DNA from 3 places in the Streptomyces sp. NPDC090083 genome. Region 1 is predicted to be linked to each of the others. Evidence: riboswitches for the same ligand, from Rfam matches in the RefSeq annotation. Region 1 holds a riboswitch; each other region holds the start of a gene.

Region 1 (4,033 bases):
CGTACTTCCTGCTCGGCCTCGGCGACATCCTCCTGGAGACCTCCGGCATGTCGGCCACCACCAAGCTCGCCCCGGCCGCCTTCTCCAGCCAGACCATGTCCCTCTGGTTCCTGTCCCTCGCCCTCGCCAACGGCATCCAGGCCCAGACCGTGAAGCTCTACGACGACGTCTCCAAGCCGGCCTACTTCGGCGTCAACGGCGCCATCGCGGTGGCCGCCGGCCTCGCCGTGATGGCCGCCGCGCCCTGGCTGCGCCGCACCATGCACCCGGTCCACTGAAGCTGCGGGGTCCCCACATGCGCATCCGTACGTCCTTCCCCCACGAGACGACCCACGAGGACATCCGCATCCCGATGCCCGACGGGACCCGGCTCTACGCGCGCGTGTGGCGCCCGGTGACGGACGAGCCGGTCCCCGCGCTGCTCGAATACCTCCCCTACCGCCTGACCGACTGGACCGCGCCCCGCGACGCCCAGCGCCACCCCTGGTACGCGGGCCACGGCTACGCCTCCGTCCGCGTCGACGTGCGCGGGCACGGCAACAGCGAGGGCCTGCCCGGCGACGAGTACGACGCGCGGGAACTCGCCGACGGCGTCGAGGTCGTCAACTGGCTTGCCGCACAGCCCTGGTGCACCGGCAGGGTCGGCATGTTCGGCATCTCCTGGGGCGGCTTCAACTCCCTCCAGATCGCCGCCCTCGCCCCCGAACCCCTCAAGGCGATCGTCACCGTCTGCTCGACCGACGACCGCTACGACAACGACGTGCACTACATGGGCGGTTCGGCCCTCGCGGTCGACCTGCACGCCTGGGCGGCCACCATGCTCGCCTTCGTCGCCCGCCCGCCGGACCCCCAGTACGCGGGGCCGGCCTGGCGGGACCTGTGGCTGGAGCGCCTCGAACGGATCGACCCGTTCATCCACACCTGGCTCGCCCACCAACTCCGCGACGACTACTGGAAGCACGGCAGCGTCTGCGAGGACTACGGCGCGATCGACGCGGCCGTCCTCGCGGTCGGCGGCTGGCACGACCCGTACCGCGACACGGTCCTCCGGCTCGTCGCACATCTCCCGCCGGACCGCGTGCGCGGCCTGATCGGCCCCTGGTCGCACCAGTACCCCGACCGCGGCCTGCCGCCCGGCCCCGCGATCGGCTTCCTCCAGGAGACCCTCCGCTGGTGGGACCAGCACCTCAAGGGCATCGACACGGGCGTCATGACGGACCCCGTCCTGCGGGCCTACGTCAGCGACTCCCACCCACCGGCCACGGTCTACGACACCCTCCCGGGCCGTTGGGTCGGCGAACCCGCGTGGCCCTCGCCGCACGTGAAGACGACGACCTACGGCCTCCGGGGCGCCCCCGCGGTCGTCCGCTCGCCCATGCACACCGGGGTCGACGCGGGCCGGTTCTTCCCCTTCGGGAACGACGCCGACCTGCCGCCGGACCAGCGGGACGAGGACGCGCGGTCGGCGTGCTTCGAGTTCGAGGTGCCGGCCGAGACCTGGGTGCTGGGGCGGCCGAGGGTGCGGCTGCGGCTGACCTGCGAGGTGCCGCGCGGGCAGGTGGTCGCCCGGCTCTGCGACGTCGCCCCCGACGGCTCCTCGACCCTGGTCACCCGGGGTGTGCTCAACCTGTCGGCGCGGCACGGGCGGGACCGGGCGGTGCCGTGGACGCCGGGTACCGCCGAGGACGTCACCTTCGAGCTGAACGGCATCGGGCACGCGTTCCCGCCCGGTCACCGGATCCGGCTCGCGGTGTCGTCGGCGTACTGGCCGTGGATCTGGCCGCAGCCGGAGTCCGCGGCGGGCTTCACGCTGGACCCCGAGGGCAGTGCGCTCGAACTCCCGGTGCGGGAGCAGGAGTTGACGGAGACCGTGCACTTCGAGGAACCGGAGGAGGCGGAGCCGCTCGGGGTCAACTACCCGGCCACGCTGGACGAACCGCGGCCCGAGCGGCTGGTCGTGCGGGATGTGGCGAAGGGCGAGTGGCGGCTCGAAGTGGACCCCCGGTACGGCGGTACGCGCGTGTATCCGGACGGGCTGGAGTTCACCGAGGACGCGGTGGAGGCGTACACGATCGACGCGTCCGATCCGCTGTCCGCGCGCACCCGCTCGGAGTGGTCGATCCGGCTGCACCGGCCGGAGCTGGGCTGGGACACGAGGGTGCGGACCCGGTCGGAGATCACGTGCGACGAAACGGACTTTCTCACCTCGAATGAGGTCATCTGCACCGAGGGCGAAGAAGTGATCTTCCATCGCACGTGGGAGAAAAGGATTCCGAGAACTGCCAGTTGAGGTTGAATGCCCGATTTGCCGTTCTTCACCTCGCCGTGAGTTGGGTCACGCGTTTCTGTGCGCGGCCTGTGTCCCGGCCTGCCCGCGTTTCTCCTTGCGGCGATGGACAGTTGACCCTTGGCTCACGCAAAGGATCAAGTGCCCCATACGCCTCAGACCAAGGTCAATAGGGGTGAGGTGTGATTCCGCCACTTGTTCCGGACATGTGCTCTCGCATAGTTTCCCGGCCTGTCGAGCGGAACGCCGAATCCTGCCGCCGCCCGGCATCCCAGTCACGAACTTCTCGCACGGCAGGAGCGGGGGAACCAGGTAAGTCGCCGGACCGGTCACGCGACCGGGACGGCTAGGGGTTAAGCCACGTCCGCAAGGGCGCGGCCGGGCACCTCCCAGCCCGAACCCGACAGCTCACCTCGCAGGCGACGGAGAGGAACCTCGTCATGCCTGCAACCGCTCAGTCCCGCCGTGCCCGCCTCGTCCGCCGCGTCGTCGTCGCCGGCACCGGTGCGGCGATCCTGGCCCTGCCGATCGTCGGCGCCACCACCGCGTCCGCGGCCACCACGTCGACCACCTCCACCACGGTCGCCGGGTACCCCAACACCCTCGACGGCTGGATCCGCGAGTCCCTCGCGATCATGGCGCAGAAGGGGATTCCGGGTACGTACAACGGGATCTACCGCAACGTGATCCGTGAGTCGTCCGGCAACCAGTACGCGATCAACAACTGGGACTCCAACGCGGCGGCCGGCACGCCGTCGAAGGGTCTGCTCCAGGTGATCGACCCGACGTTCAACGCGTACCACGTGGCCGGGACGTCGTTCGACCCGTACGACCCGGTCGCGAACATCACGGCCGCGTGCAACTACGCCGCGGCGGTCTACGGCTCCATCGACAACGTGTACGGCGCCTACTAGGACCGTCGGGCCGGCCACGGCGGGTCGTCGTCACAGCCCCGCGCCCCTGAACGTGCCCCTGCGGGGCCGTTCAGGGCTCAGCCGAGCAGTCTTTCCAGCACCACCGCGATGCCGTCGTCCTCGTTCGAGGACGTCACCTCGTCGGCCACCGCCTTGAGTTCGGGGTGGGCGTTGGCCATGGCCACTCCGTGGGCCGCCCAGTCGAACATCGGGATGTCGTTCGGCATGTCGCCGAAGGCGATGGTGTCGGCGGGGCTCAGGCCCAGGTGCCGGGCGGCCAGGGCCAGGCCCGTCGCCTTGGTGATGCCGAGTGGCTGGAGTTCGACGGTGCCGGGTCCTGACATGGTGACCGACGCCAGGGAACCCACCACCGAGCGGGCCGTGGCCGCCAACTCGTCGTCCGCCAGGTCCGGGTGACGGAGCAGCACCTTGCTGATGGGTTCGCACCAGAGGTCGTCCCGCCGGCCCACCCGCACCGCGGGGAGCGTGGGGTGCGGCATCAGATAGCCGGGCTCGATGAGCGTGAGGCCGTCGACGCCGTCCTGGTCGACCGCCGCGTACACCTGGCCCACTTCCGCCTCGATCTTGCCGAGCGCCGTCTCCGCCAACTCCCGGTCCAGGGTGACCGACCAGAGCAGACGGTCCGCGCCGGCGTCGTACAACTGCGCGCCCTGTCCGCACACCGCGAGGCCCTTGGAGCCGAGGTCGTCGAGGAGGGGCCGCACCCTCGGCGCGGGCCGGCCGGTGACGACGAGATGCCGGGCGCCGGCCGCCGCCACCCGCGCGAGCACGGCGAGGGACCGGTCGGAGAGCGTGTCGTCGCCGCGCAGCA
Region 2 (4,033 bases), on a different contig from region 1:
TCACCGGCGGCGCCGGGTACGACGACTCCGGGCTGCTGCTCCTGGCGCCGGGGGAGTCGTTCACCACCCCGGTCTTCGCCGGCCTGTGGACCGACACCGGCCACGGCGGCGCCAGCCGCATCTGGCACGCGTACCAGCGGACGTACGTCATCCCGGACGCGGACCAGGACCGGCCGGTGCTCTACAACTCCTGGGAGGCCACCCAGTTCGACATCTCCGAGGACCAGCAGGAGGTGCTCGCGCGGCGGGCGGCGGCGATGGGTGTCGAGCTGTTCGTGGTCGACGACGGCTGGTTCGGCGCCCGCACCGGCGACCGCGCCGGGCTCGGCGACTGGACGCCCAACCCGGACCGCTTCCCCGCCGGCCTCAAGCCCCTCGCGGACCGCGTGCACGCCCTGGGCATGCAGTTCGGCATCTGGGTCGAGCCCGAGATGGTCAACGCGGACAGCGACCTGTACCGCGCACACCCCGACTGGGTGCAGTACCAGGAGGGGCGGAAGCGGACGGAGTTCCGCAACCAGCTCGTCCTGAACCTCGCGCGCGAGGACGTCCAGGAATACCTCTGGGAACAGCTCCACGGCCTGCTCTCCAGCGCCCCGATCGACTACGTGAAGTGGGACTTCAACCGCTGCTTCACCGACGCGGGCTGGCCGGGCGAGGGCTACCCGCAGCGCCTCTGGGTCGACCATGTGCGCGCCCTGTACGGCCTGTTGGACCGGTTGCGGGCGGCCCACCCGGGCGTCGCCTTCGAGTCCTGCTCGGGCGGCGGCGGCCGGATCGACCTCGGTGTCATGAGCCGCACGGACCAGGTGTGGACCTCGGACAACACCGACCCGCTGGACCGGCTCGCCATCCAGCACGGCTTCAGCCAGATCCACCCCGCGCGCGTGATGGCCGCCTGGGTCACCGACAGCCCCAACACCCAGCTCAACGGCCGCGTCAGCAGCCTGCGCTTCCGGTTCGTGAGCGCCATGGCCGGTGTGCTCGGCGTGGGCGGCGACCTCTCGGAGTGGACCGAGGAGGAGCTCGCCGAGGCCCGCCGCTGGGTGGACCTCTACAAGGAGATCCGGCCCCTGGTGCAGCACGGCGACCTCCACCGGCTCCGCCCGCCGACGGGCGGACTCAGCGCCGTGCAGTACGTCCGCGGCGACGAGACCGTCGTCCTCGCCCTCCTTCAGGCACAGCACTACGGCGAGCCCCTCCTGGCGCTCCGGCTGCGCGGGCTCGACCCGACGGCGTCGTACGAATGCCTCGAAACGGGCGAAGTCCACCGGGGTGCCGTGCTGTTGCACCACGGACTGCGGACCGGTCTGCGCGGTGACCTGGATGCGACGGTTCTCCGACTGCGTCGCATCTGATCCTTCTGTCCCAATTGCAGCCTTCGTTCCAACTCGCTCTGGAATAAAGGAACCTGGGGTTCGTGTACGTGAGCAGCGTCATATCCGTGACCGTGCGTCGTTAGTCATGTTCACGTAATTGACAAGCTTCCGCTGGGGAATTGAAGAGCGGAGTCCCGGGGGAATTCACGGAGGGTGACGGTGAATTCCTCCGGCGGATCACAAGAAACGCATATCCGTGGAACCTCCTGCTTGTCCCTTTGCGTCTTCCTCGCTTACGTTCGCCACCAATCCGGACGGACGCCCAGTCCTGCCGCCGACCGGACTTCGCATCCACTCACCCGTATGCGGCAGGAGCGGGGGACCCACAGGCAAGACGCCTGTTCCGGTCTCCGGAACGGGCTCGGGGTTAAGCCGCGTCCCGTGCGCGGCCGGGCATCTCCAGCCCGAACCCGACAGCTCACCTCGCAGGCGCCGGAGAGGAATTCGCCATGCCCGCGAAGGGTAAGCACCGCCGCCCGAAGCCCCAGCGCTTCACCCGCTCGATAGCCGTCGCCGGAACCGGCGGCGCGGCACTCGCCCTTCCGCTCATGGGTGCCACCGGCGCCCATGCGGCGACCACGACGTCCGCTCCGGAAAAGGCGGTTCAGTCCGTTCCGGCGGCCGAGAAGACGGCGGCCGAGAAGTCCACCTCCGCCAAGTCGGCGCGCGTCACGACGTATTCGGTGAAGTCGGGCGACTATCTCTCGAAGATCGCCGAGGAGCAGGACGTCACCGGCGGCTGGAAGAAGATCTACCGCGACAACCGCGAGGCCATCGGCGGCAACCCGTCGATGATCCACCCGGGCCTGAAGCTCTCCCTCGGCGAGAAGGCCACGACGAGCGGGACGGACACGGCCAAGTCGTCGACGCCGTCCGGCACTTCGTCGTCGTCCTCGTCTTCCTCGTCGTCCTCCGCTTCTTCCTCCTCGAAGGAGTCGTCGGCCACGCAGAGCTCCGACACCAGCACCTCCACCGGCTACGGCCTGCCCGTGGCCGGCGGCACCATCGGTACCGGCTACCGCGTCGCCGGCAGCATGTGGTCCAGCGGCTACCACACGGGCGTCGACTTCGTCGTCCCGACCGGCACCACCATCAAGGCGGTCGCCGCGGGCACGGTCGTCTCGGCGGCCTACGACGGCGCCTACGGCAACGAGGTCGTCATCCGCCACGCGGACGGCGAGTACTCGCAGTACGCCCACATGTCGCAGCTGTCCGTCTCGGCCGGCCAGACCGTCACCGAGGGCCAGCAGATCGGCCTCTCCGGCGCGACCGGCAACGTGACGGGACCGCACCTGCACTTCGAGATCCGGACCACGCCGTACTACGGCTCGGACGTGGACCCGGTCGCGTATCTCCGCTCGCACGGCGTCACCGTCGGCTGACATCGGGCCCGGCACGGGCACCCCACATCACCGAAGGCCGGACCCCGATCCCCGGGTCCGGCCTTCGGCGTATGGCAGTTCCGGCATCAACGCCCCTGGTCAGAGAGTTATTCCGACTTTGGACAACCCTTTACGAGTGGCTTATCTCACCGTCCGTCAACCCCTAAATACGATCGCGTAGGTCACAGGCGAGGGTGAATTATGGTTGCCGTGGCTAACGATTCGAAGAGTGACAGCAGAACAGTGATCGGGTCGTACGTGGCGGTGGGGGACAGCTTCACCGAAGGCGTCGGCGACCCCGGGCCCGACGGTGCGATGGTCGGCTGGGCCGACCGGTTCGCGGTACTGCTCGCGGATCGCCGGCCCGAGGGCGACTTCGCGTACACCAACCTCGCCGTGCGCGGGAAGCTGCTCGACCAGATCGTGGCCGACCAGCTCACCCGGGCCAAGGAGATCGGCCCCGACCTGGTCTCCTTCTGCGCCGGCGGCAACGACATCATCCGCCCCGGCACCGACCCGGACGAGGTCGCCGAGCGCTTCGAGCGCGCGGTCGCCGACCTCACCGGCGCCGTCGGCACCGTCATGGTGACGACCGGCTTCGACACCCGGGGCGTGCCCGTGCTCAAGCACCTGCGCGGCAAGATCGCCACCTACAACGGACATGTGCGCGCCATCGCCGACCGTTACGGCTGCCCGGTGCTCGACCTGTGGTCCCTGAAGACGATCCAGGACCGGCGAGCCTGGGACGGCGACCGGCTGCACCTCTCTCCCGAGGGGCACACGCGCGTGGCGCTCCGTGCCGGACAGGTCCTCGGCGTGGAGGTCCCGGCCGACCCGGACCAGCCCTGGCCCCCGCTGCCGCCGCGCGGCCCGCTCGACATCCGGCGCGACGACGTCCACTGGGCGCGCGAGTACCTGGTGCCGTGGATCGGACGCCGCCTGCGCGGCGAGTCCTCGGGCGACCACGCGGAGGCGAAGGGCGCGCTGTCTCCCGACGCCATCAAGATGCGGATCGAGGCGGTGGCCTGAGGCGAGGCCAGGGGAGAGGTCGATCAGGACGTCGTCAACGCGGCCCGGTCGAGCCCCAGTTCACGGGCGAGCGCCTCGTCGACCCACTCCAGGGCACGCGCCCGGGACACCGTTCCGGCGTACGCCGTCATCTGTACGGCGAGGCCGTCGAGGAGGGCCGTGAGGCGCAGCGCCGCACCGCTCGGGTCCGGGCAGTGGAACTCGCCCGCGGTCACCCCCTCGGCGACGACCTCGGCGAGGGCC
Region 3 (4,033 bases), on a different contig from region 1:
CTTCAGGACGTCTTTCTCTGGGTCAGTTCTCGCTGGTGGTGCTCACGGGTGGTACTCACGGGTGGCACTGACTGGCGGTGCTCACCGGTCGGACGCGTCGGACTTGTCGACGCCGTCCCACACGTTCGCGTACCAGGGACGGTCGGCCGCCCCCAGCTCGGCGCGCGACTGCTTGGCCGCGTCCGGGTCGATCACGATGTAACCGGTCTCACCGGGCATCACGTAGTGCAGCCGCTGCCGGATCTGCTGCTCCGCGTACGAGTCGTCCTGCCAGCGTGCCTTGAGGTCGCGCAGCTGCTCGACGCGCTGCCGGGCCTGGTCCTGCTGCCGCTGCAGATCGGAGATCTCGGCGCGCTGGGAGACGTACTGCCTTATCGGGTACGCCAGCGCCACGATCAGGGAGCACAGGACCAGGGCGAGGAGGGCCGCCCGGCCGGTGAGCCGGGAGCGGCGGGCCTGCCGCTTGGTCTGGGAACGGTAGACACGGGCCGCCGTCTGCTCGCCGAGCAGCTTGAGCCTGGTCGCGGTGGAGAACCGGTCCCGGTCCTTCACGGCCATGTCCCGCCTCCCCTTCATACGTGCGTACGTCCCCGCACACGGTACGGGACCGGGTGCGGGGACGTACGGACGACTGGCTAAGGCTTAGCCCGGGTTGGTTCAGCCCTTGAAGCGCGGGAAGGCGCTGCGGCCCGCGTACTCGGCCGCGTCGTCGAGGATCTCCTCGATGCGCAGGAGCTGGTTGTACTTGGCGACGCGGTCCGAGCGGGCCGGGGCGCCGGTCTTGATCTGGCCGCAGTTCACCGCGACGGCGAGGTCGGCGATGGTGACGTCCTCGGTCTCGCCGGAGCGGTGGGACATCATGCACTTGAAGCCGTTGCGCTGGGCCATCTCGACGGCGTCCAGCGTCTCGGTCAGCGAGCCGATCTGGTTCACCTTGACGAGCAGGGCGTTGGCGGTGCCCTCCTCGATGCCGCGGGCGAGGCGCTCGGGGTTGGTGACGAAGAGGTCGTCGCCGACGATCTGGACCTTCTCGCCGATGCGGTCGGTGATGACCTTCCAGCCGGCCCAGTCGTCCTCGTACAGCGGGTCCTCGATGGAGACGAGCGGGTACGCGGAGACGAGCTCCTCGTAGTACTCGGTCATCTCGGCGGCCGAGCGGGACTTGCCCTCGAACTCGTACGTGCCGTCCTTGTAGAACTCGGACGCGGCGACGTCGAGCGCGAGCGCGATCTGCTCGCCGGGGACGTAACCGGCCTGCTTGATGGCCTCGATGATGAGGTCGAGGGCGGCGCGGTTGGACTCCAGGTTCGGGGCGAAGCCGCCCTCGTCGCCGAGGCCGGTGGACAGGCCCTTGGTCTTCAGCACCTTCTTGAGGGTGTGGTAGACCTCGGCGCCCCAGCGCAGCGCCTCGGAGAAGGACTCCGCGCCGATCGGGGCGATCATGAACTCCTGGATGTCCACGTTCGAGTCGGCGTGCGAGCCGCCGTTCAGGATGTTCATCATCGGAACGGGCAGCAGGTGCGCGTTCGGACCGCCGAGGTAGCGGAAGAGGGGGAGGTCGCTGGCCTCGGACGCGGCGTGCGCGACGGCGAGGGAGACGCCGAGGATGGCGTTGGCGCCGAGCGAGCCCTTGTTGTCGGTGGCGTCCAGGTCGAACATGGCCTGGTCGATCAGGCGCTGCTCGGTGGCGTCGTAGCCGACCAGCTCCGGGCCGATCTGCTCGATGACGGCGAGGACGGCCTTCTCGACACCCTTGCCGCCGTAGCGGTTGGGGTCGCCGTCACGCAGCTCGATGGCTTCGAAGGCACCCGTGGAGGCGCCGGACGGAACGGCGGCACGACCCGTGCTGCCGTCGTCGAGGCCGACCTCGACCTCGACCGTGGGGTTGCCTCGGGAGTCCAGGATTTCCCGGGCTACGACGACGTCGATGGACGGCACGAGCATCTCCTTCTTGGGATCTGACGCGGCTACGGCAGTACCGCAGCGGCTCTGCGAGACGAGCCTAACCGGCTCCGGGCGATTGGCCATCCGGTCGGCCGCCTGATGGACAGAACCGAGAGTAAATTGTTTCCGAACGGAACAAAAAGTCCCGGCAAGCGGCGGGCGGCCGGCCGGGCACGGCCCGCCGGGGACGTGAAAAAGCCCCGCCCCGGTGCGTACGGGGGAACACGCACCGGGGCGGGGAGCCCGTGGGGGACGGGGGTGACCCTCACGGGGTCTTCATGATGGACACCACGGCTGTGAGGGGACTGTGGTTCGGCTACGAGCCGCGTAGGTCACTTCAGGTGGAGCTGCTGGCCCGGGAAGATGACGTCGGCGTCGTCGATGATGTCCTTGTTCAGCTTGAACAGCTGCTGCCAGCCGCCCTTCACCTTGTGCTTCTCGGCGATGGAGCTGAGGGTGTCGCCCTTGACGACCTTGTACTCGCCGTCGCCCTTCTTGACCTTCTTGCCGGTCGGGGTGGTGACGGTCTTCTTGGCCGCCGGGCGCTCGGCGGAGCGGGAGGCGGTCGTGTCACTGCTGGAGCGCTCGCTGGTGGAGCTGCCGCTCGACGAGCTGCCGCTGTTCGAGCTGCTGGAGCCGGAGGAGCTGCCGCCCGAGTAGGTGGCGCTCGACAGGCCGGTGCCGCAGGTGGGCCAGGCGCCCTTGCCCTGGGCCGCGAGGACCTTCTCGCCGATGGCTATCTGCTGGGCCTTGGTGGCCAGGTTCGCGGTGGAGGCGTAGGCGGTGCCGCCGTACGCGGCCCACGTCGAGGCGGAGAACTGGATACCGCCGTAGTAGCCGTTGCCGGTGTTGATGGACCAGTTGCCGCCGGACTCGCACTGGGCGACCGCGTCCCACTCGGAGGCGGTGGCGGCGGAGGCGCTGCCGCTCGCCATCAGCGGGGCGGCGATGGCGACACCGGTGACACCGGCGAGCGTGGCGACACGGGTGGCCTTGGAAGGACGACGGTGCTTGCCCTTGCTGGAAAACAGCATGCGGAGATCCCCTCACCGACGCCTGCGAGGTGAGCTGTCGGGTTCGGGCCGTGTGAGTTGCCCGGCCGCGCGCCTCCCGGCGCACGACTTCACCCCAAGCCGCACCCGGCATCAACTGCCGGGCCCGGCACTTACCTTGGGTCCCCCGCTCCTGCCTACGGCGCTTGACGCGACGACTGTTCCCGGAGGCCGCTGGCAGGACTCGGCGTGTGCGGCAGCCGGGGCTCGTGGTGACGAGCGGCCTTGACCGTAGACAGAGAATCCGCGGGATTTCAAAGACGATCAGGGCTTCTGAGACTCATCCCACACTTTCACCAAACCGGACATTCGCCGCGAAGCGTGACGTGAACTCCCGCTGTTTTCCTGCTACTTTCCGCCCGTTTCCGCCCCGACGTCCAGCGTCTGACCGGCGGCGATCCGGGTCGGGTCGGCGCCGATCAGCTTCCTGTTCTCGGCGTACAGCGCACGCCATCCGCCGTCGAGGCCAAGGGAGTCGGCGATGGACGCGAGGGAGTCGCCGGCGCGGACGGTGTACGTCTGCGGCGTCACGCTCTCCTCGGCGCTCGCCCCGCGGTGCTTCCCGACGGTCTGCTGCTCGGCCGCGTTGCCCGTGCCGTCGAGCGCGCCGGTGTCGACGAGGCTCGACTTGCTCGCCGCCTGGGCCGAGTTGTCCGATTCGTCGAGTTTTGGAGAGGCCTCGACCGGGTCGCCACTCTTCGAAGGGCTGGCGGACTTGTCGGACTTGGCGGGGTTGTTCGACTTGTCCGTCGCGGTGGGCGAGGGGCTCGCCGAGGAGTCGGACGAACCCGAGGAACCCGAAGAACCCGCGGCCGACGAATCCGTGGTGCCCGAGTCGGACAACCCGGACGAAGCGGAAGTGCCCGAGGAATCGGAGGAGTCGGAGTCGCCGCCGGAGTCCGTCGCACCGGCCGACGGGGAGTCGCTCGCGACACCCGTGTCGACGTCCGTCGAACCCGAGTCCGCGGTGAGACCGGAGAGCAGCGCACAGGTGAGCCAGGGGGTGGTGCCCTCGGCGTCGAGGATCTTCTCGGCGA

Evidence for each region. Region 1 has a riboswitch for cyclic di-AMP ahead of ACIPTO_RS39335 (transglycosylase SLT domain-containing protein). Riboswitches for the same ligand answer to the same signal wherever they lie in the genome.
Region 2: another riboswitch for cyclic di-AMP. It lies ahead of ACIPTO_RS00910 (peptidoglycan DD-metalloendopeptidase family protein); the one in region 1 lies ahead of ACIPTO_RS39335 (transglycosylase SLT domain-containing protein).
Region 3: another riboswitch for cyclic di-AMP. It lies ahead of ACIPTO_RS08130 (transglycosylase family protein); the one in region 1 lies ahead of ACIPTO_RS39335 (transglycosylase SLT domain-containing protein).

What each region holds. Positions count from the first base shown of each region.
Region 1 covers NZ_JBIVED010000016.1:172,792-176,824, forward strand. Annotated here, with positions in the region: gene ACIPTO_RS39325 (peptide MFS transporter) at 1-278, shown strand, start outside; gene ACIPTO_RS39330 (CocE/NonD family hydrolase) at 296-2,290, shown strand; cyclic di-AMP (ydaO/yuaA leader) riboswitch at 2,522-2,724, shown strand; gene ACIPTO_RS39335 (transglycosylase SLT domain-containing protein) at 2,728-3,201, shown strand; gene ACIPTO_RS39340 (HAD family hydrolase) at 3,279-4,033, opposite strand, start outside.
Region 2 covers NZ_JBIVED010000001.1:221,563-225,595, reverse strand. Annotated here, with positions in the region: gene ACIPTO_RS00915 (alpha-galactosidase) at 1-1,358, shown strand, start outside; cyclic di-AMP (ydaO/yuaA leader) riboswitch at 1,662-1,824, shown strand; gene ACIPTO_RS00910 (peptidoglycan DD-metalloendopeptidase family protein) at 1,829-2,761, shown strand; gene ACIPTO_RS00905 (SGNH/GDSL hydrolase family protein) at 3,005-3,790, shown strand; gene ACIPTO_RS00900 (TetR/AcrR family transcriptional regulator) at 3,814-4,033, opposite strand, start outside.
Region 3 covers NZ_JBIVED010000002.1:519,700-523,732, reverse strand. Annotated here, with positions in the region: gene ACIPTO_RS08140 (septum formation initiator family protein) at 82-558, opposite strand; gene eno (phosphopyruvate hydratase) at 658-1,944, opposite strand; gene ACIPTO_RS08130 (transglycosylase family protein) at 2,277-2,978, opposite strand; cyclic di-AMP (ydaO/yuaA leader) riboswitch at 2,983-3,151, opposite strand; gene ACIPTO_RS08125 (transglycosylase family protein) at 3,345-4,033, opposite strand, start outside.